DNA from 4 places in the Alteromonas sp. W12 genome. Region 4 is predicted to be linked to each of the others. Evidence: predicted binding sites of a transcription regulator. Region 4 holds the regulator's gene; each other region holds the start of a gene.
The links. Region 4 encodes ArgR, which controls arginine synthesis, uptake and breakdown. Its sites were predicted from a motif close to ANTGAATANNTATTCANT; they were not measured.
Positions count from the first base shown of each region.

Region 1: the regulator ArgR is predicted to act here: its motif matches at 2,891-2,908, upstream of AWH61_RS08825 (N-acetylmuramoyl-L-alanine amidase).
Region 2: the regulator ArgR is predicted to act here: its motif matches at 2,639-2,656, upstream of AWH61_RS17400 (aspartate aminotransferase family protein).
Region 3: the regulator ArgR is predicted to act here: its motif matches at 2,308-2,325, upstream of AWH61_RS08175 (ester cyclase).

Region 1 covers NZ_LQXH01000007.1:282,123-287,636, forward strand. Annotated here, with positions in the region: gene gltB (glutamate synthase large subunit) at 1-2,490, opposite strand, end outside; gene AWH61_RS08825 (N-acetylmuramoyl-L-alanine amidase) at 3,153-4,088, shown strand; gene arcB (aerobic respiration two-component sensor histidine kinase ArcB) at 4,188-5,514, shown strand, end outside.
Region 2 covers NZ_LQXH01000011.1:140,257-145,770, forward strand. Annotated here, with positions in the region: gene trpS (tryptophan--tRNA ligase) at 1-262, shown strand, start outside; gene AWH61_RS17390 (anthranilate synthase component II) at 363-947, shown strand; gene AWH61_RS17395 (HDOD domain-containing protein) at 1,245-2,411, shown strand; gene AWH61_RS17400 (aspartate aminotransferase family protein) at 2,874-4,082, shown strand; gene astA (arginine N-succinyltransferase) at 4,103-5,140, shown strand; gene astD (succinylglutamate-semialdehyde dehydrogenase) at 5,154-5,514, shown strand, end outside.
Region 3 covers NZ_LQXH01000007.1:119,487-125,000, forward strand. Annotated here, with positions in the region: gene AWH61_RS08165 (nuclear transport factor 2 family protein) at 1-597, opposite strand, end outside; gene AWH61_RS08170 (sodium:solute symporter family protein) at 630-2,243, opposite strand; gene AWH61_RS08175 (ester cyclase) at 2,376-3,374, shown strand; gene AWH61_RS08180 (TonB-dependent receptor) at 3,921-5,514, shown strand, end outside.
Region 4 covers NZ_LQXH01000013.1:113,425-118,938, forward strand. Annotated here, with positions in the region: gene ppc (phosphoenolpyruvate carboxylase) at 1-1,835, shown strand, start outside; gene mdh (malate dehydrogenase) at 1,983-2,921, opposite strand; gene argR (transcriptional regulator ArgR) at 3,159-3,623, shown strand; gene AWH61_RS19065 (type 1 glutamine amidotransferase domain-containing protein) at 3,689-4,372, opposite strand; gene AWH61_RS19070 (TonB-dependent receptor) at 4,566-5,514, opposite strand, start outside.

The sequences.
Region 1 (5,514 bases), on a different contig from region 4:
GTGCGCAGGCGCACGCTCGTTAACAAGCTTTGCATATTGCTGGTAGTCGTCGTAGTTACCAGACACCACAGCCTTTTGAAGCGTACTGACTACGTCTGGGTTATAGGCGTGATATTCGCCACCGTGCACGTATTTAAGCAAGCCGCCGTGATCGACAGATTTACGCTTAAGCCAAGCAATACGGTTTAGGTTGATAAGATCTTGCTGGAAATCATCGAAGCCCGCACCTTGAATGCGTGAGGTCACACCTTTAAAGCATAACTTCATCACTTCGTTGTTAATACCCACTGCTTCAAACAGTTTAGAGCTACGGTAGCTAGCAACAGTGCTAATACCCATTTTCGACATGATCTTGTACAAGCCTTTGTTGATACCCTTACGGTAGTTCAACGTGGCCTGCATAGGAGAAATATCTAGCTCGCCTTTTTCACAAAGCTGCTCAATAGTTTCATATGCTAGGAATGGGTAAACCGCAGTGGCACCTAAGCCAATCAACACCGCGAAATGGTGTGGATCGCGGGCACTTGCTGTCTCAACAACAACGTTAGCATCGCAGCGTAATGACTTTTCAACTAAGCGACGTTGTACCGCACCAACTGCCATTGCTGCAGGGATAACCAAGCGATTTTGTTTAATGTTTCTGTCAGACAGAATAACGAACGCAGCACGCTTGTTTTTAACCAGCATCTCGACTTCGTTACACACGCGCTCGATGGCTTTCTTCAAACCTTCTTGCGGCGCATACTGAAGCTCCACGACTTCTGAGTAGTAGTTGTCTGGGTTAAATTCGCGCAGTTGCTTAAGGTCGGTATACATTAGCACTGGCGAGTCAAACAATACGCGGTCAGCGTAACCTGAGGTTTCGCTAAATACGTTTTGCTCGCGGCCAATACAGGTTGCCAACGACATAACGTGGTTTTCACGTAGCGGATCGATTGGCGGGTTAGTTACCTGTGCAAATTGCTGACGGAAATAGTCGTAAACCGTACGTTGACGCGAGGACATAACCGCCATTGGCGTGTCATCACCCATTGAACCAACGGCTTCTTGACCGTCTTTCGCGAGTACTTTTACAACTTGTTGAATTTCTTCATAGCTGTAGGCGTGTAGCTTGTGGTACACCGCCATGGCATCGTCGTCAAACACGCGTTTACCAATTAATGACGCATCAAGCTTTTCAATTGGTGTAAGTCGACGAATATGCTTATCTAGCCACTCTTTATAAGGGTGACGTGCTTTTAAGTCTTCATCAATTTCAGTAGAGCGCCAGATTTTGCCTGTGTATGTGTCTACAGCAAGCATTTCACCTGGGCCTACACGGCCTTTTTCAATTACGTCAGCTTGCTCGTAATCCCAGATACCTACTTCTGAGGCTAGGGTAATGAAACCGTTCTTAGTAATAACGTAACGAGCAGGACGTAGACCATTTCTATCAAGGTTACAGGCAACGTGGCGACCGTTAGTTAAAACGATACCCGCTGGGCCATCCCATGGTTCCATGTGCATAGAGTTGAACTCGTAAAATGCACGAAGATCATCGTCCATGGTCTTGTTGTTTTGATAGGCGGGTGGAACAAGTAACCGCATAGCACGGAATAAATCCATACCGCCGGCTAAGAATAGCTCCAGCATGTTATCCAGCGAGGATGAGTCCGATCCTTCAGTATTAACGAAAGGGGCTGCATCTTTAAGATCTGGAATAAGTGGCGTTGCGAATTTAGCAGCACGTGCCATGGCCCAGTCGCGGTTTCCTTTAATGGTGTTAATTTCACCGTTGTGCGCAAGGAAGCGGAAAGGCTGAGCAAGCGGCCAGCGTGGTAGTGTATTTGTTGAAAAGCGTTGGTGGAAAACGCAAATTGCGCTTTGCATACGCTCATCGGCAAGATCGTGATAAAAGGCGGGTAAATCTTTTGGCATTACCAAGCCTTTGTAGATCGTTACCAAGCCCGACAAACAAGCTACGTAAAAATCGGGATCTTTCTCAAGACGTTTTTCAGCGCGGCGGCGGATCATATACAAACGACGCTCAAGGTCGCGTTTTCTCCAACCTGCTGGCGCGTTCACAAATACCTGTTCAATTTGTGGAACACCCGTTAGCGCTAATTCACCCAGTACTGAGTGGTCGACAGGCACTTCGCGCCAACCCACTACTGAAAGTGTTTCTTTTTCTAGTTCTTCATTAAGTACTTCACGCGCGGCTTGCGCAAGTACCGGGTCCTGACTTAAGAAAATCATGCCCACGCCGTATTTTTTGCTGAGTTTCCAGCCATTTTCTTCGGCGATTGCATGGAAGAACGCATCCGGTTTCTGTAGTAATAAACCACAGCCGTCACCGGTTTTCCCGTCGGCGGCGATACCGCCACGATGCTGCATACGGTCAAGACCGTGTATTGCAGTAGTTACCAATTCATGACTGGCTTCCCCATGAGTGTGAGCGATTAAGCCAAACCCACAGTTGTCCCGGGAATCATTGGGATTATATAAACTCATCTCTTAACTCCTTCAACCTTTTGACTGGGCAAGGTATGCGTTGCGTGTAGATGCGCCTAGGTTTGCGTATCACAACATTATTAGACGTCTTTTATGCCTGCGAGCGGTATTGCTCGCGGCGTGCGCCTTTCTTGTCGTTATTTTATTATTAGAGGATTCCAGTCGTTTCCGCATTTTTATGCATTATTGCGATGCGGGCCGTACAAAATACCCACATTAAAAACTAAAATCAAACGCTAAAAGTATAAGCTTTATAGTGAATTAGTATAAATATAATTAAATGTATATTAATCAGTTGTTTACGTGGCGTCATTTATGTTTGTAACAAAAATGTTATCAGTATTGCAAAGTGAATAACTCACCCCTTATAAATGATATTACTTCTCATTTGCGTTTTATTAATGAATAAATATGCTTTGAAATTGATGTTTTATGTTGTCAATAGCGGTTTGCGGTGTATTTTTATTAATTTGTAAAGCTATGGTTCCACTAATATAAGTAGTTTGCTATATTGGTTGAAAATTAACCACAGGTAAGGCTCGTGGTGCGCTGAAGGATGTTGATAGAGAGCCCTGTGTGTGAATTGAGTGTACGCTTATGTGGAAGGCGAAGAATAAAAATTCACTGTGGTGGCGTGCTGTTAAGACAATAAGGATTATTGTATGAATACACTACATGCTTCACCACGGCCTTTATTTAGTATAGATGATCATATTCTAACTGGCGACAATATCACCTTCAGGCTTTCTCCCAACACATCTGGGCGATTTCAATCAGGATCTCCCGATACTATTGTTATTCATTTTACCGCCGGTAGTAGCCTTTCATCTTCGGTGAATGTCTTGACCAATGCCGATAGCGGTGTGTCAGCTCACTTTGCCGTTGGACGCAATGGTGACATTGTTCAAATGCTTCCGACTAATAAAATAGCGTGGCACGCAGGAGAAAGTTATTACGAGGGGCGTAGTGGCTTGAATCAGTACTCTATCGGCATTGAATTAGACAATGCCGGCCAGCTTAAGGCTAGAGGAGACGGCACCTTTGAAAGTTGGTTTGGCGAAATTTTTGGCGAGAATGAAGTATTAGCTGCCCAGCACATTAACCAACAGTCTATGGGCTATTGGCACAAGTACACCGACGTACAAATTGTTAGGACGCTATCGCTGTGTAAAGCGTTGTGTAGCCACTACAACATCTCTACTATCGTCGGGCATGAAGAAATAGCGCCGTCACGAAAGGTCGATCCTGGCCCCGCTTTTCCCCTTCAAAGACTCAAAGCCGCTGTTTTGCAAAGTGATAGTGAAACGTGGGCAACTGAGTCAAGTGATTCGAATTCACAGCGAGAGGCGCATGACCAAATTCAGCGGGATCTCGCTAGCCCTGTAAAGCGGGTGGCCAATGTAAGTGCCAATTCGCTGAATGTGAGAAAAGGGCCAGATGTTTCGTACCCAACTGTCGAGAACGGTTTGAATAAGGGCGAAGTGCTAAAAATACTGGAAAAGCGAGGGGAGTGGGCGAAAGTGTCTTACACGAAGGTGGGATGGGTGAATACCAAATACATTAATGAAATTACTGAAAAGTCGCCTTTCAAATCCTAATTCTGAGCAGGGCCACAGAGTTATGCTTTGACAAACCGCATTCCCGAAAAGAGGAAAGCCTGATAGGATAACCGCAAAATAAGCTTAAATTAGACGTACATGCATTCAGATTCACCAAACGATTCTTGGGCAATTCGCTTTGCCCAATTTGTTCAGCGTTTTGGCACTCTAAAGCTCAGCATATTGTTTGTTGTTCTTTCGCTTGTGTTTACGCTAGGGGGCTCATACGTAATTCGCGTGAGCATGGGAAGCCAGGTTCAGCCCGATGACTTCATCAGTGCTGTAGTACTGACCATGTTATCTGCGCCTTGGGTACTTTATTTCTTTAGTGAGTTAATCAAGCAATTAGAAAACTCACGTACCAACTTAAAGGAAGTGGTAAGCCAGTTAGAAAGTTTGCGTGAAGAAGATGTCTTTCTTAACCGCGAACTTCAAAGCAACATCAGACAGCTTAATCACGAGATAGAGCAGCGCAAGCAAGCACAAGAAGAGCGTGAGGCGCTGTTTAAAGACTTAGAAAAAGAAATTCAGGATAAATCAGAACAAGAAGCACAAGCACGCCGCTTATCAACCTTGTTACGTTCAATCATCGATGCCTCGCCAGACTTAATATATTACCGAAATGAAGAAGGCAGGTTTGCTGGTTGTAACCGTATAGCGGAGCTTATGACGGGCAAAACCGAGCAAGAGCTGCTTGGCTTAACGCCAAAAGACGTATATGAGGAAGAGCTTGCCCGCCAAATTGTAGCGAGTGATCACGAAGTTCTAGAAACCAACGCCAGTATCACAGAAGAGCTGTGGCTTCGCTTTGCTGATGGACGTCGTCGTTACTTCGAAATGAAGCGTGTACCTTTCTTCGACAAAGATGGTAATCGCCTTGGCTTGTTGTCGTTCGGTCGAGACATGACTGAACGTAAGCAGGCTGAAAATGCTGCTGCAAAAGCAAGTACCGACAAAACTCGCTTTATCGCAACCATAAGTCATGAGCTACGCACACCGCTAAACGGTATTGTGGGCTTAAGCCGTATGCTGCGTGATACCGAGTTGAGTGAAGAACAATTTAACTGGGTAAGTACGATATACGCCAGCGCTATAACATTAGGTAATATTTTTAACGATATTATCGACCTTGATAAGTTAGACAGAGATAAGCTTGAGCTGAGTCTAAAAACCATATCGTTGAAAGACTTTACCGAAGAACTTAGCAGCATTATTCGTCTACTTGCAGCCGACAAACAGCTAGAGCTTAAAACGACAATTAACGAGCCGCTTCCCCGCCTTGTTGAAATAGATGGTACGCGCCTTCGTCAGATATTGTGGAACATCTTGTTTAACGCAGTGAAGTTCACACAAAAAGGGCACGTGAGCCTCACGGTTTCATCGACCAAACCCGATGGTGATAAGGCGTACGTAACGTTTGTGATCG
Region 2 (5,514 bases), on a different contig from region 4:
CCTACTTTCACTTGCGACGGGTAAATCAATTAAAGAGCTTGAGCCTGAATATACTGACAAAATGTATGGCCACCTTAAAGGTGATGTTGCAGACGCTGTGGTTGCTCTACTTGAACCAATTCAGGCCCGCTATGCTGAAATTCGCGCAGACAGAGCATATCTTGACGACGTAATGCGTCAGGGTGCTGAGAAAGCGTCAGCGCGAGCGGCTGAAACTTTGGCTAAAGTATACAAAGCAGTCGGCTTTATTCCAAAGCCATAACAGCCGAATTCCAACATCTTGCTACAAGCCATGAAGGGTTCATTTAATCCTTCATGGCTAGAACCTTCGCAACTTAGAAATACCAAGGACTAGCACTGCTGTGTTGCTGTTAATTGATAACTTCGATTCGTTCACTCATAACCTCGCTCGGTATTTCACTGAGCTCAGCGTCGACGTTGAAGTGGTGCGAAATAACGCACTGACCTTAGACGACATATCTCGCTTAGCGCCTTCACAGTTAGTTATTTCACCGGGACCATGCACGCCTAACGAAGCGGGCATCAGCTTATCTGCGATTGAACATTTTGCAGGCAAGATACCTATTTTAGGAGTATGCCTGGGTCATCAAGCTATAGGTCAAGTGTTTGGTGCCAAGGTAGTAGGTGCACAAGAGATTAAGCATGGAAAAGTTTCCCCCCTAACACACCGCAACAGTGGCCTGTTCAAAGGCTTACCTAACCCGTTTAACGTGACGCGCTACCACTCATTGGTTTTAGATCCCGCATCGCTACCTGCCTCACTGAGTGTTGATGCATGGTGTGAAACCGCAAAGGGCACAAAGGAAATCATGGCAATTTCCCATAATCATCACCCTATTTGGGGCGTGCAGTACCACCCCGAGTCACTGCTTACCGAACACGGTCATAGCGTACTGGATGCATTTCTTCAGTTTAAATCAATTTAAGTATACGAGTTTGATGCCGATACGCTTTTATAGTGTAAAAGGTTACGCTTGAAGGCCAGAATTACTCGCAATTCACTGATTTTTCGTTTAACTTTTCATAATTCGTTTTAGCCAATGCGCTGAATAAAGATTATACGAAGCATCGCACACGCAATATCAACAGTTGCAGGGTAAATAAGGCTTGCTTTCAAGCAGTAGCTACCATTTTCATCATTACCGTAGCGAAAGTAATAAAGGCCCCTGATGTACGATAATATTGCCGTTCACCAAAAAGTTATGAGCAGGAGTGCTTTTAATATGACAATGGGGGCAACCACACCGCCCACGATAGATGATCGTTTTGAAAATATGATCATATCGCCAGAGCGAGTGCTGGAAATGCTAGGAAGGCGCAAGGTGGGAGAGGTAAGCTTCGAGCAATCGGAGCAAGGTGATGCGCGCAGGCTGCTACTGCACGTTGAAAAAGTGGCGATTGAAAACAAGCGCCTTCAAGAGAAAACCGAAGCGTCATACCTTGAATCAGTGAGTCACCATCTTCACGAGATCCTTCTAGGTGAATTAACAGAGCAGCTAAGCTATACCGACGAGCTCGTTCAAAACGTACTTAACTTGCCCGAAAATATCGGCGAGCTTCTTGATGCACTTTCCGTGAAAGCATGCTCGGTTTCGAAACTAGAGCCAATTGCCGCAACCATGCCATGGCTTTATGATGAACTGATCGTTGTGGTGAATACTCCACAATTTAGACGCAAAGACTCCCGTGGGCGTATCATTGTTGTAGAGACACTGCGCACAGCATTGAGCTTTTTGGGTATTGAAAACCTACGCACATTGATACCGTCGCTCATCTTAAAGCGTGCTATGCCTCAGATTACCGACCCTTACCCGCTAATTAAACAAAAGCTTACGCCTTATACGACTGGCGTTGCCATAACGGCGAAACGCCTTGCAGCACTTACGGATCTAAACAAAAACCAGGCTTATACCCTTGCGATGCTTAGTAATTTGGGGCGTTGTGTCGTAACAAGACTTTACTTCAAACTGTTCGATAAAATTCAGCTACATCTGTTGCAAGAATGCCAGAAAGACAAAGAGCAAAAGCGACATGAAGCGCTACTCAAAGTGGCTCCTTCAGCCAACCACCTTATTGCACTACAGCAAGAATTCGCAGATGCAATCAGCGCGGATATTCTGGAGTGGATGCATTTAATGCGCTTGCCTATTGCAGAACCTATGCGAGCGTGTGCCGATAAAGTACCCGCACAGCCTAAAACACTCAGTAAGGTACTTCATCAAGCCCGAACCTACACACAAATTCGGATGTTACATCAGTTGAAGCTTGTTGAAATGAAAGAAGTAAAGCCGCTTTTCATGGAGCAACGCTACCCTGCAGGTGCACTCGAAAAACTCAAAACCATTGATATTTTCACCCTTCCTTTGGTGAAAAACGAAGAGAATCATTAATTTTTTAGTGGATATTCATGCACTCGTTATGCACCTTTTTCATTTCATGTGCATGATGCCCCAAATTATTGACGGTTGCTCAATGCCTTGCCCGTTTTTAGCGACATTAAACAGGTAAGGCTTCCAGTCCTATCCCCCCTTTTTTATTGCCTCACAGTGCATTAAAACCCGTATGCAGCCCTTTTCTCAGCGCAAAAATTGATTATTACTAATTGATATAGCCCAGTAGTTAATAGTTATTCACTTTTCCTGCAAATTAAGCCACAGTCCTTATAAATAAAGGGCTGCAGCCCTTTGCATAGAAGACAAATGTTAAAAAAAATGGCATACTGTTGAACAAATCCGATTAGTTTTTACGCGCCCAATTAACGCTTATCGACCAAAGTAGTACTAAAATGTGCTCATAGATTCGATAAGCCAAATCACACAGTGTGATTGGCGCCCAACGCAGAGGTAACAAAGATGAACGTAACTCGCGCTACATTTGATGATGTAATGGTTCCTAACTATAACCCAGCAGGTATGGTACCTGTTCGAGGTGAAGGTTCACGCGTATGGGATCAAGATGGAGCTGAGTACATCGACTTTGCAGGCGGTATTGCAGTTAACGTTTTAGGTCACTGTCACCCAGAGCTTGTGAAAGCTCTCAATGAACAAGGCAGCAAGCTTTGGCACTTAAGCAACGTTTTCACTAACGAGCCAGCCCTTCGTTTAGCTAAAAAGCTAAATGACGCAACGTTTTCAGATAGAGTTTACTTCGCAAACTCAGGCGCAGAAGCGAACGAAGCAGCATTGAAGCTAGCTCGTCGCTGGGCGCTGGACAAGCACGGTGAAGACAAAAACCAAATCATCGCTTTCAACAAAGGTTTCCACGGCCGTACCTTCTTTACCGTAACAGTAGGTGGTCAAGCTGCTTACTCTGACGGTTTTGGTCCTAAGCCAGGCGCTGTTGACCACTGTGACTACAACGATTTGGCTGCCTTTGAAGCGCTAATTTCTGACAAAACCTGCGCGGTAATGATGGAACCGCTTCAGGGTGAAGGCGGTATTATTCCACCTGATGTAGATTTCGTAAAAGGCGTTCGCGAGCTTTGTGACAAGCACAACGCATTACTTATTTTTGACGAAGTTCAGTCGGGTGTTGGTCGTACTGGTCACCTTTATGCCTACATGGGTCTTGGCGTAACACCTGATATCCTAACAACCGCTAAATCTCTTGGTGGCGGCTTCCCAATTGGTGCCATGCTTACCACAGCAGACATCGCTGCACACCTTAAGCCAGGTACCCACGGTAGTACTTACGGTGGTAACCCACTAGCCTGTGCTGTTGCGGAAAAAGCGTTAGATATCGTGAACCAGCCAGAAGTGCTTGAAGGTGTACTTAAGAAAGAAGCCCTATTCCGTGAACTACTAGGTGCTATCAATGAAAAGTACAACGTATTTGAAGAAGTACGTGGTCAAGGCATGCTGTTAGGTTGTGCGTTAAATGAGAAATACCAAGGCCGTGCACGTGACTTCATGATGGCTGCAACGAAAGAGAACCTTATGTGTCTTGTTGCTGGCATGAACGTTATTCGTTTTGCGCCTTCACTGGTTATTCCTGATGAAGACATCAAAGAAGGTCTTGCACGTTTTGAACGCGCCGTTGCTGCCGTTGTAAACGCCGAATAATTACAACACGAGTAGCGAACATGAATATCATTCGCCCTATCACGAAGGCCGACTATAACGCGCTTAAAGAAATCGCCGTTGAATCAGGTATTGGCTTTACGTCTTTACCTGTCAACGACGAGTTGCTGCAGCGTAAAATTGATCGTGCAGAAACTGCGTTTAACAAACCAAACGTAACCGAACCTGGCGATGAGTCATACTTGTTTGTAATGGAAGATACCACTACCGGACAGGTAGTGGGAACAACAGGTATTGAAGCGGCTGTTGGTATAGACGATGCGTTCTATCATTACCACCTAAGCAAAGTAGTGCACGCCTCGCGCGAGCTTAACATTCACAACACGGTAGACATTCTAACGTTTTGTAATGACTACACCGGTGTTACTGAAATATGTACGCTGTTTCTTCGCGAACAAGCCCGCGGCGGCATAAACGGCCGCTTCCTTTCAAAGGTTCGATTCTTGTTCATGATGGAGCACCGTGAACGCTTCTCAGAGACAGTTATTGCTGAAATGCGCGGTGTGAGTGACGAAGAAGGACGCTCACCGTTTTGGGAGTGGTTGGAAACCCATTTCTTCTCTATGGATTTTCCTACTGCCGACTACTTAACTGGCATTGGTAATAAAGTGTTTATTGCTGAACTTATGCCGAAGTACCCGATATACGTAAATCTGCTTAGCAAAGAAGCGCAGGAAGTCATTGGCGAAGTCCATGACAAAACACGCCCTGCTCTTCAGCTTCTTGAAGAAGAAGGCTTTTCTTGCCGCGGCTACGTAGACATTTTCGACGCAGGCCCGACGGTAGAAGCAAACTTAAGCCACATCCGCACGGCTCAGTCGAGTTTAAAACTGCCTGTAGTGATTGACGATAGCGCTGCTGCCCAAGGGCAAACGCACTACATCATTAATACATCAGTATCTGATTTTCGTGCAGTTGCCACCGAGATGACGGTAAGCGAAGAAAAGCAAGTTGCCGTACTATCTCGCCAAGCCGCTGCTGCATTGAATGTCAAAGAGGGAGAGCACGTACGCTTCGCCCCCGTTACATTCAGAGATTAAAAGGACACCCACTATGCTACATACACATTTTATCAACGGTGAATGGGTTGCCGGACAAGGTCATGACTTAACGTCAATTGATCCTGCAAAAAACGAAGTAATTTGGGAAGGTAAGTCTGCGACAGCCTCTCAAATTGATGACGCAATTAACGCTGCTCGAGCTGCACTTCCAGCATGGAGCATGAAAACCGTTGAAGAGCGTCTTGAGATTATTAAGGTTTATGGCACTAAACTAGAAGAAGCTAAAGCGCACCTTGCCAAAGTTATGGCTAAAGAAACGGGTAAGCCAGAATGGGAAACTGCCACTGAAGTTGGCGCCATGATGGGCAAAATTGGTATTTCTGAAAAAGCCTATTTTGAACGCACGGGTAACG
Region 3 (5,514 bases), on a different contig from region 4:
CGCGTACTCTTCATTTAGCCATTGGGTAAACGTGCTCGAAACAGGAAACTTGGCTTGAAACGCTGCTGCATCGTCTAGCTCAATACCAAGCTGAGCGATAAGAAAGCTATTGTCTCGCATTAACCATTCGTAAAAAATCTTATTGTCTCTGCACATGCAGTCTGCAATGGTGGTAACACGCCCGGTTTTGCCTGTTGGCGCGCCAAATTCAGAGGGGCCTTTATTGGTCATAATACTGGTGATACGGTGCGACGAATAATACACATCGTTGGCTTCTTCACGGTAAATAACGTCTTCACCTATAAGCGACCTGTCAGGGAAGGCGGCAATGGTTTTTAACGTGTTTTGAACCACCACATCAACACTGTCGGCATAACCGCCAAGCGTATGTACCGGGCAGTAGTCAGCATAATAATCGTAGCAAGCGCCAATATTTTTCTGCTCCCAAATACGATGGGTAATGCGCAAAATATAGTCTGCTAAGTCGACAAACTCTTCATCGAAACCCGCCAAGGTTTGCGTTTTACTTCGTGCAGGGTCCAGCATGTCATGCAGAGGCTGCCAATACACCGTTTTTGCTATGGATGTTTCGCTCATAGAATCTCCCTCAAAAGCGCTGAGTTTGGCTTTTAAAACATAAATTGAATTGAAAATAAGAACACGAGTGTGAGTAAGAAGAACCCAAACAATATGTAGTTGATTGGGTCTACGCGGCCGGGTACGCGATACCATCCTTGCTCTTTCTCATCGAGACCTTCGCGCGCGAAGTGTTGCTGCTGCCCTTTAATGGTATAAGCGTTGTATTCGGTTTGAACGCCATCGATAAGGCGACTAGCAATCATAGACACCACAATGTTGGCACTTGCACCTATGATGCAGTACCAAGGCCACGCGATATCTGTATTTAAGGCCACTAAAGTCACAACAATAAAGCCGCTCAATGTGCCAATGATCAGGCCATTTTCGGTTGTTTGCTTAGAGAAAAATCCTAAGAAGAACATGCCCATTTGCGCACCTACAAAATAGGAGCCTACTTTAGACAAAATTTCTAAAATTGAGCCTTCGCTGAATAGGTGGTAGCCAATTGCTGGAAAAATAATAAGTACAGCGAAGAACAAGGTAAAAATACGTGAAGCCTTAAGGTAATGGGCGTCCGACGCGTCTTTCTTGAAGTATTTGATGTAGAAATCGATAGTTGCCACTGTCGATAGCGAGTTAAATGAGGAGTCTAGGCTAGACATGGAAGCGGCCATAACCGCGGCTGCAATGATACCCATTAAACCCGGCAAGCCGTAATCGGTTGCGAACTGCAAAATGATTGTGTTGCTGTTTTCGAAGGTTTTGCCTTGATAAAAGTCGTAGAACAACACGCCAAGTACAATGAAGAAGAAGTAGATGAAGAACGCGCAGAAACCCATTAATAAATAAGATTTTTTGGCGTCACCAATATTCTTGGCAGCCAGCGTTCGCTGCACCATCATTTGGTTGGTGCCGTAAACGGTGATGTGGTACAGCGTCATAGCAATAATGCCGCTCCACACTGTAGTTTCTTCAGTAAAGTCGAAGTCCCAATTAAGTGGGTTTAATTTACCCTGAGCTTTAAGCTCGCTCATTGATGAAGATAGCGTAGTGTCGCCGCTTTCAAGCAGGGCGTACATAATGATGCCCGCGCCCACAAATAAGATCACTGACTGAATAACGTCAGTCCAAATTACGGCTGTAATGCCGCCCATCATGGTGTAGATAAGCGCTATGGCAGTAACTATAACGATAGACCACACTACAGGTACGCCAGTAATGAACGACAACACAAGAGAGGTAGCATAAAGAATAGCTGCTGAGCTCATGATTTGGCTTAGCATAAAAATGCTGGATACCATGGCGCGGGCACGCTTGCCGAAACGCCGTTCTTGGTAATCGTAAATGGACGCGACACCCGCGTTATAGAAGAATGGGAAAAAGAATATGATTACAGCCATGATGACGAGAGGGTAGTTCAAATGAAGTGCTATAACGGATAGCCCCTCTGAATAAGCCCAGGCTGGTGCCCCAAGAAACGTCATGGCGCTAACGTAAGTGGCAATAACCGAAATGCCTATTGCCCACCACGGAGTTTGTTTTTGACCGAGATAAAAATCGTCGGAATTTTTTATATTTTTACCAATCACCAAACCTAGCAACAGGTTCGCAATGATGTACCCGCCTAAGATAGACCAGTTTAAAACGCCAAAATTTTCAGTCATATTCTTTACTCTGCCTGCTTAATAAGCGCGCTTTCTATTTACAATAATATTCAACCTAATACATAATGACTTCGAAGTCATTAATTATTTCAGGCCAGTATTAACAATTTTTTAAACAAAGAGGCGTAAGTCATGAGTTTTAATAGCGAAAAAGCCGTTGTCAGATCCTATCAAGCCGCTTTTGACAAAGGTGAGGCAAGTGATGTTAAAGGCGTAGTGAAATCGTATGTTTATGAAAATGCAAAGATTTATGCCTGCTATCCGTTTGATAAATGTTCGACTCCAGCAGAATTAGTGAAAGAGTTGTGGGAGCCGTTAAAACAGAGTTTTACGCGTATGAAGCGCCGTGAGGACGTATTCATGGCGGGAGATAACAGCGCCGGCGAAGGCAAGTGGGTTATGTCGATGGGTCACTTTGCTGGACTGTTCGACAAGCCTTTTCTTGGTATTAGAAGTACGGGGAAACTGGCTTTTTTACGGTATGCCGAGTTTTTTGAAGTACGTGAAGATAAGATAGTTAGCCACGCTATTTTCTTCGACTTAATTGCACTAATGCAGCAAGTTGGGCTTAATCCTTTGCCCGTAGAAACAGGCCATACGTTTGTTTATCCAGGGCCATGTGATCACAACGGTTTACTGTTTGAAGAGCAAGATCCTCAGGAGTCTAAAAAGACCATTGAGCTGGTTGAGGAAATGGTAAAAGACCTAGATTCTTTAAATAAATCGGGTAACGACAACTGTCCTCCAGAGCTTCTCGCCAAATGCTGGAGTGAAGATATGGTGTGGTATGGCCCAGCGGGAATAGGGGCTACATTTACTATCGAACGTTACCAGCAGCAACATCAATTTCCTTTTCGTAAAGGTCTGAAAGATAAAGTGTTTAATGGTCATGTGGCGCGCTTTAGTGAAGGCAATTTTGCCTGTTTCTTTGGCTGGCCGAACCTATCGAATACGGCTGGTGGCGGCTTGTTCGGCATGCCGGCGTCGGGTATTCGTGCCGACATGCGAGTGGTTGATGTGTACTATCGCAAAGGGGATAAATTACTGGAAAACTGGGTGTTGATGGATGTGCCTTATTGGTTAAAACAGCAAGGGTTAGATATCTTATCGCGCACTACCACCTACAGTTAATCGAACAATACCAAAGGCTTTATACCTGAAATTGGTGTACTGACTGACGTCATTTTCCCTCGAAGCTACCTAGCAAAACGTCCGTTTTTGCTAGGTGGGCTTTCTGATAACCCAAGCTATCTCAAGTGCACTTTCTTACCTTTCTTCACTAATGCTTAACTCATGCATCAGCATTCGGTTTCTATCCATTCGAGTGCCATTTTTCTATGCAGATCCTACCAGTCATTTTTGACTTGAAGTCTATATTTATACTTCGAAATCTTGTTTTTACTGTCATTGCTAAAGCTCATTGTTTTTAAATAAAGCCTTTTATTGCATGGGTTTATTTGTTCTCAATGTATTTAAACAAAAAATTAAAATTCATGAATTAACAATCTTTGAACATTTTTATTGACTTCGAAGTAAATTGGGTTGTATGTTTGTTTAGACCAAGAATTAAACAACCTAGTATGATGTTGTCACAGGCAGGGTCATCAAAGGCTTGATAAACGCAGGGCACTAACAGGTTACTGCAGATAAGGTTTTATTAATCCGGGAACTATCACGATGAAGCAAGACCAACGAAAGTACCATACAACATACCTCTCCCGCGCTATTCAAAGTGCACTTCTAATCAGCGTTAGTTTTTGCGCTAGCGCCCAACAAGAAACCCCTGACAGCGAAGCTAAAGCAGCGGGCGTTGAACGTATTGAAGTAACAGCAAACCGACAATCTCAAGATTTGCAGGAAGTATCGTCTTCTGTGAGCGCGTTAGGTGCAGATGATATTTTGCGTAACGGCATTGAAAATATTAGTGGTCTTGAAAACGTTGTTCCCGGGTTAAGAATAGGCAGCTCAGGTGGTGAAGTTCGTCCCGCTATGCGTGGTGCTCGTACCAACGAAGTTGGCGTGGCCGGTACAGGTATTGCTGAACAAGTTGTTGGTATTTTCCAGGATGGTATTTATGTGCCAACGACCACCGGTGGCTTAGGGGCTTACGTTGATATTGAGCGCATTGAAGTACTGCGCGGGCCGCAGGGAACATTGTATGGAAGAAATACATTTGCAGGTAGTATCAACGTTATTTCAAAGCAGCCTGAACTTGGCTATACCAGTGGTTCTGTGAAACTTACTCATGGTAGCTATGACCGTTCGGCCTATGAAGCTATTTTAAACCTGCCGCTTAGTGATAAGGCCGCTACGCGCTTTGTCATGAGTCACGACCGTCATGACGGCATGATCGAAAACCATTTCTTGCCGGGCTCGTCAGACGATTTACGCGAGAAAAACCAATTCTACTTACGTAACACGACTAAATACGAATTCTCAGACGATGTTACTGCATTGCTTCGCCTCGATTATAGTAAGAAAGACGCAAACTCAGAAGCAATTTGGGGTTATCAACAAATTGCGGGATATCAAATTTCTGAAACCTCACCGGGGTCGGGCGTTTACAACCCTATTGCTACGGTAACACCTGGCCACATTTATCAGCCAGCTGATGCAGAGCGAGATGATGAAGGCCCTTACGATGTATACAGAAATGCGGTGTCTTTTGATAACCAAGAAGCGTGGTCGGCAACCTTGACACTCGACTGGGCGATGGACTGGGCAAACGCAAAGTGGACCACTAACTACTCTGAACTGTCAGGCGAGCAATTCTACGATAACGACTACAGCGATGGTGGCTTAGACTTTGTTGGTGGCTTTGGACGTCAGGACGATCAAAAAGCGTTTTCTACCGAACTACAGTTGTCGTCTGTTGAAAGCGATAGCCCGTTTTCTTGGATAGCAGGCGTTTATTTGTTCTCGCAAGAAGCGGATTGGGAATGGCTGTGGCGTGAGGATACAACCGGTAACGGTGAGCCAGATTCTATTACGGTTCCTTCGTGGGGAAATCCAAATCACGACCCGCATGAAGTCGACTCTGTAGCCGTATTTGGGCAAGCTCGTTATCAACTTAACGACAGCAACCGCTTGTTGGTTGGCCTTCGCTACAACAAAGACGAAAAGACATTTACAGGCGATTCAATTCCCGATTGGGACGACTCAGCGGTATTGTGGAAATTAGCTTACGAGCTAGATGTTGCAAAAGACATGATGGTCTATGCCAGTGCAGCAACAGGTTATCGTACTGGTGGTGCTAACGACGCGAGGGTGG
Region 4 (5,514 bases):
TATTACTTGCTAGAAAACGTGCGGCCAAGCTTTTCGCGATTGATCTTGATCGCTTGCAAGTTGAGCTTTCAATGTACGACTGCAACGACGCGTTACGCGAAAAAGTCGGCGACGCCAACGAGCCATACCGCGCCCTTCTTCGTCCACTTGTGGACAAGTTCATCGCAACCCGCGATGGCATTAGCGACTACTTAGCAGGTAAAAACCCAGATACTTCAAACTGGGTTGAAAGTGATGATGAGCTAATTGAACCACTGATGCTTTGCTACCAGTCACTGTTAGACTGTGGAATGCAAGTTGTAGCAAACGGTCTGCTGCTAGACACTATTCGTCGTGCTCGTGTATTTGGCATTCACCTTCTGCGCCTTGACGTGCGTCAGGACTCTGAGCGTCATGCAGACGTTTTCAGCGAACTAACACGCTACCTAGGTCTTGGTGATTATGCTCAGTGGAGCGAAGCCGACAAGCAAGCGTTCTTATTGCGCGAGCTTGGCTCAAAACGCCCGCTATTCCCTGCTCAATGGGATGCGTCTGATGACGTGAAAGAAGTGCTTGATACCTGTAAGGTAATTGCGAAGCACAGCAAACACGGTTTTGGTATCTATATTATCTCTATGGCCAGTGAGCCATCGGACGTTATGGCCGTTCAGCTGCTACTTCAAGAAAGTGGTGTAGATTGGCCAATGCCAGTGGCGCCATTGTTCGAGACGCTAGACGATTTAAACAACTCGCCTGACGTAATGCGCAAACTTCTGTCTATCGACTGGTATCGCGGTTACGTTAAAGGTCGTCAATTCGTTATGATTGGTTATTCAGATTCAGCCAAAGACGCAGGTGCACTTGCTGCGGGCTGGGCTCAATACCAATCACAAGAAGCCTTGGTTGCGATTGCTGATGAGTTTGACGTAAGCCTGACGCTATTCCACGGCCGTGGCGGTACAATTGGTCGTGGTGGCTTGCCAGCACATGCTGCCATTTACTCTCAGCCTCCTGGCTCGCTAGACGGCGGCTTCCGTGTAACTGAGCAAGGCGAAACTATTCGCTATAAATTCGGTATGCCTAAGCTGGCTAAACGCAGCCTAGGTATTTACGCCAGCGCCATAATTGAAGCCATGTTATTCCCGCCTCCGGCACCAAAAGAAGAATGGCGAGAGCTTATAACTGCAATGGCAGCCCAAGGTCGCGATAACTACCGTGCAACCGTGCGTCACGATAAAGAGTTCGTACCTTACTTCCGTGTTGCAACGCCAGAGCAAGAGTTAGGCAAACTACCACTAGGTAGTCGCCCAGCGAAGCGTAAGCCACAAGGTGGTATTGAGAGCCTACGTGCGATTCCATGGATATTTGCCTGGGCACAAACCCGTTTGGTTCTGCCAAGTTGGTTAGGCGTTATGCGCGCTATCGATAGCGTGAAGACACCGGAAAATGAAAAAGTGGTTAACGAGATGTTCAGCGAATGGCCGTTCTATCGTTCACGTCTTTCAATGCTGGACATGGTGTTCCATAAAGCCGATCCGCGTATCAGTGAAGCTTATGATGAGCGCTTGGTACCCAAAGAGCTTAAACACTTTGGAGAAGCATTGCGTAGCGAGCTTAAAGAAAGCATCTCGTCGCTGTTGGCAATAACCGGTGACGGCGACATCATGAAAAACGACCCGCAGGGTAAAGAGTCTATGGAGATCCGCGCAGCATATCTTCAGCCCCTTCACTACCTGCAAATTGAGCTTCTGGATCGTATCCGTAAAGCCGGTGACGATGCACAAAACACCAGCCTAGAGCGTGCCATGATGGTTACCATCGCGGGTATTGCAATTGGTATGCGTAATACAGGCTAGAGCCCAATGAACGCGTAACGTTATAATGAAAAGCCTGCTCATTGAGCAGGCTTTTTTTTGTAATGTCTTAAATGCAAAAAAGGCTGGGTACGTAAGAACGTATCCAGCCTTTTCTAGCGGATGCTAGTACATCCGCTTCAGGCGCTATTAGCCGTTTACGAAGTCTACGCCTAGCTTGATGTCGCCACGTAGGCCTTCAAGCATGTCGTTTTTCGCTTTTTCTTCAAATGCGCTTAGCTCGCCGTATGGCAAGATTTCTTCAACACCGTTTGCGCCTAGGCGAACTGGATGTGCAAAGAATGCTGCGTCGTCGCTGTCGTCAGTTTGTACATAAGTGTACTCAACCACGTTCTCACCTTGCATTGCTGCAACTAGAGATAGACAGAAGCGTGCCGCTGCTTGACCCATTGATAGGGTTGCAGAACCGCCGCCCGCTTTAGCTTCAACAACTTCAGTACCCGCGTTTTGGATACGAGTAGTTAGGCTAGCAACTTCTTCGTCTGTGAACTCTACGCCTTCAACTTGTGAAAGTAGAGGAAGAATAGTTGTACCAGAGTGACCACCGATTACCGGTACGTGCACAGAAGATACGTCTACACCTTTAAGTTCAGCAACAAACGTTTCAGCACGGATAACGTCTAGTGTCGTTACACCGAAAAGCTTGTTCTTGTCGTAAACGCCTTTCGCTTTAAGCGTTTCAGCTGCAATAGCAACAGTAGTGTTAACTGGGTTAGTGATGATACCAACACACGCGTTCGGGCAGTTATCAGCTACACCTTCGATTAGGTTTTTAACAATGCCGGCGTTGATGTTGAATAGATCAGAACGATCCATACCTGGCTTACGAGGCATACCCGCTGGAATTAGAACAACGTCTGCTCCAGTTAGTGCATCAGCTAGGTCATCTTTACCGTGACCGGTTACTTTTACCGCAGTGGGGATGTGGCTCAAATCAACGGCAACACCAGGAACAACTGGCGCTACGTCGTAAAGCGCTAAATCTGAACCTGCTGGCAATTGTGTTTTCAACAACAAAGACAGCGCCTGACCAATACCACCGGCAGCACCTAACACGGCTACTTTCATACCATTTCTCCTATGGGATTACTTCACGTATTTAAACGGAACGTCACACTAATGCAACGCGGGGGAAAACTCAATCACCGGATCGTCTTATTAACGTTATTTATGGCGATTTTATCTCGATATTCATTATCATGAATGATTATGCAAAGAAATTGCGCAAAGTCTACCTGTACGGCACAATATACGCATACTAAATATAATTCCTAACGATAACCCTCAAAAAAGAAAAGAGCGCTAATGGCAAACGCAAAACAAGAGCTACTCATCAAAGCTTTTAAAGAAATTCTTAAAGCAGAAAGTTACGGTTCACAGGGCGAAATTGTTGATGCATTAAAAGCACAAGGCTTCGACAACATCAGCCAATCTAAAATCTCTAGAATGCTAAGCAAGTTCGGTGCAGTAAGAACCCGCAATGCTAGAGGCGACATGGTGTATTGCTTGCCTCCAGAGCTAGGTATGCCTACGGCTAAAAGCCCTCTTAAACAGCTGGTACTGGATATCGTTCACAACAACGTAATGGTAATCATTAGAACCAGCCCTGGTGCTGCACAGCTTATTGCGCGCTTGCTTGACTCATTAAGTAAGAAAGACGGAGTTTTGGGCACCATTGCAGGTGACGACACTATTTTCATCGCGCCAGCGGATGTGTCTAGAATTGAAGAACTAAGACAGCGTGTTGAAGACCTGTTTGAGAACGTTTAGGTAGCCACGCTTTTAAAACGGTGCCCTCTCATTGAGGGCACTATATATTCTGCTGTTCGCTGACGCTAACTCAATAGTTTAATCAGCGCATCGGCTGCTGGTCTTGATGACGGCGGATTCTGTCCCGTCACCAGTAATCCGTCGGTACACACTTTTACAGCAAAATTGTCGGCGCTCTCATACTTACCGCCTTTTTTAACCAGTTCATCTTCAACCAGATAAGGCACTACATCTGTAAGTTTCATTGCAGCTTCTTCACTGTTTGAAAATCCGGTAACAGATTTTCCCTCTACCAGGTATTTGCCATCAGGCGTTTTAACGTCTTTAAGCACAATTGGCGCGTGACATACTGCCCCAACGGGTTTATTAGCTGCGATAGTGTCTTCGATTAGTTTTATCGAGTGCACATTGTCAGAAAGGTCCCACAACGGACCGTGTCCCCCTGGATAGAACACCGCGTCAAACTCTTCAGCTCTCACATCTTCAAGCGGAATAGTCGACGCTATAGCGCTACGCGCCAGCTCATCTTTCGTATATCGCATAGCGTCGTCGGTCATTGCATCGTCAGCCAGACTATTGGGATCGATAGGCACTTGCCCTCCCATGGGTGACGCCAAAGTTATCGTATATCCTTGGTCTTTAAATGCGTAGTACGGCGCAGCAAACTCTTCCAACCACATGCCTGTCTTTTTGCCGGTATCACCCATAATTTCGTGAGATGTCATTACCATTAGCATACGTTTTGACATAAGCCCTCCTTGCGAGCATTTAAAAATTTGTCGTCAATTACTTCGGCTAATGTACGTAGTTAGATCATTAAAAAAGCGGAGGATCGTTTGATTGCATGATTGTGAGATTAATGACGGGCATAAAAAAGTGCCACTTCCTGTTAAGGAGAGTGGCACCTAACACTACAACTTGTAGCTAGTGTTTTTCTACAGCTTAGAAGCGGTAGTTAACACCTACACGTAGTTCCCAAAGTGACGCATCACCTTGACGGCGCTCTGGATTAGCAGTGCCGACTACAGCCGTGTTGAATGAAGTCTCTTCTAGGATACCCCAATCATCGTTTAGCATATTCGTGAAGTTATCGATTACGAAGAATACTTGTGCGGTGTGGTCTTCGTGGAACGCTGGAACATCTTGGCGAACAGCGATGTCAACCTTCGCCCACCATGGACTTTCTTCATCGTTACGCTCAGCACCCATTGGAAGTACGTTGTTAGAATCCAAGTATGGTGTGAAGTTAAAGATGCTATTTACTTCGTCTTCAGAAATAGTGAAGCTGTAAGGCTTACCAGACTGAGCAACCGCGAATGCAGAGAACGTAGTGTTGTAGCCATCGATAAGCTCAGTTGTATAGCGGAAGTCCAACGTAAAGCGGTGTGCGATATTCCAATCTGAAAGTGAAGACACTTCTTCATTTGGGTTGGTAAATGCACGGAACTGGAAGTTAGAGAACGCTACAGAACTAGTCATAGGCTGAACGTCTTCAGCGTGGCTGTAGTTATAACCACCCACGATTGAGATGCCGTTGTCCCAAGACTTGTTCATAGTCGCTGTTAATGAATAAGAAGTAGAGCTTTCATCAGAGTTAGTTAACTCTAGTGAACCTAAGCCCGTTCTTTCATATTCAATATAGCCTTCCTCTGTAAGACCCACAGGTTCTATGCCTTTGTATTTAATCATCGCTTGGTTTTGCGTAATGCTAACCAATAGATCTAAGTTGAATACGTAGTCTTCGTCTGTGATGTGCGTCATACCTGCAGAGATTTTCCACTCGCTAGGCATTTCAAAGTCTGGGTCAAGGTTATTTGGTTCAAAGTTACTACCAACACCGGCATCCATCTGAGCATCAAGGTCAGACGGTACTGAGTAACCAGGGCCAGCA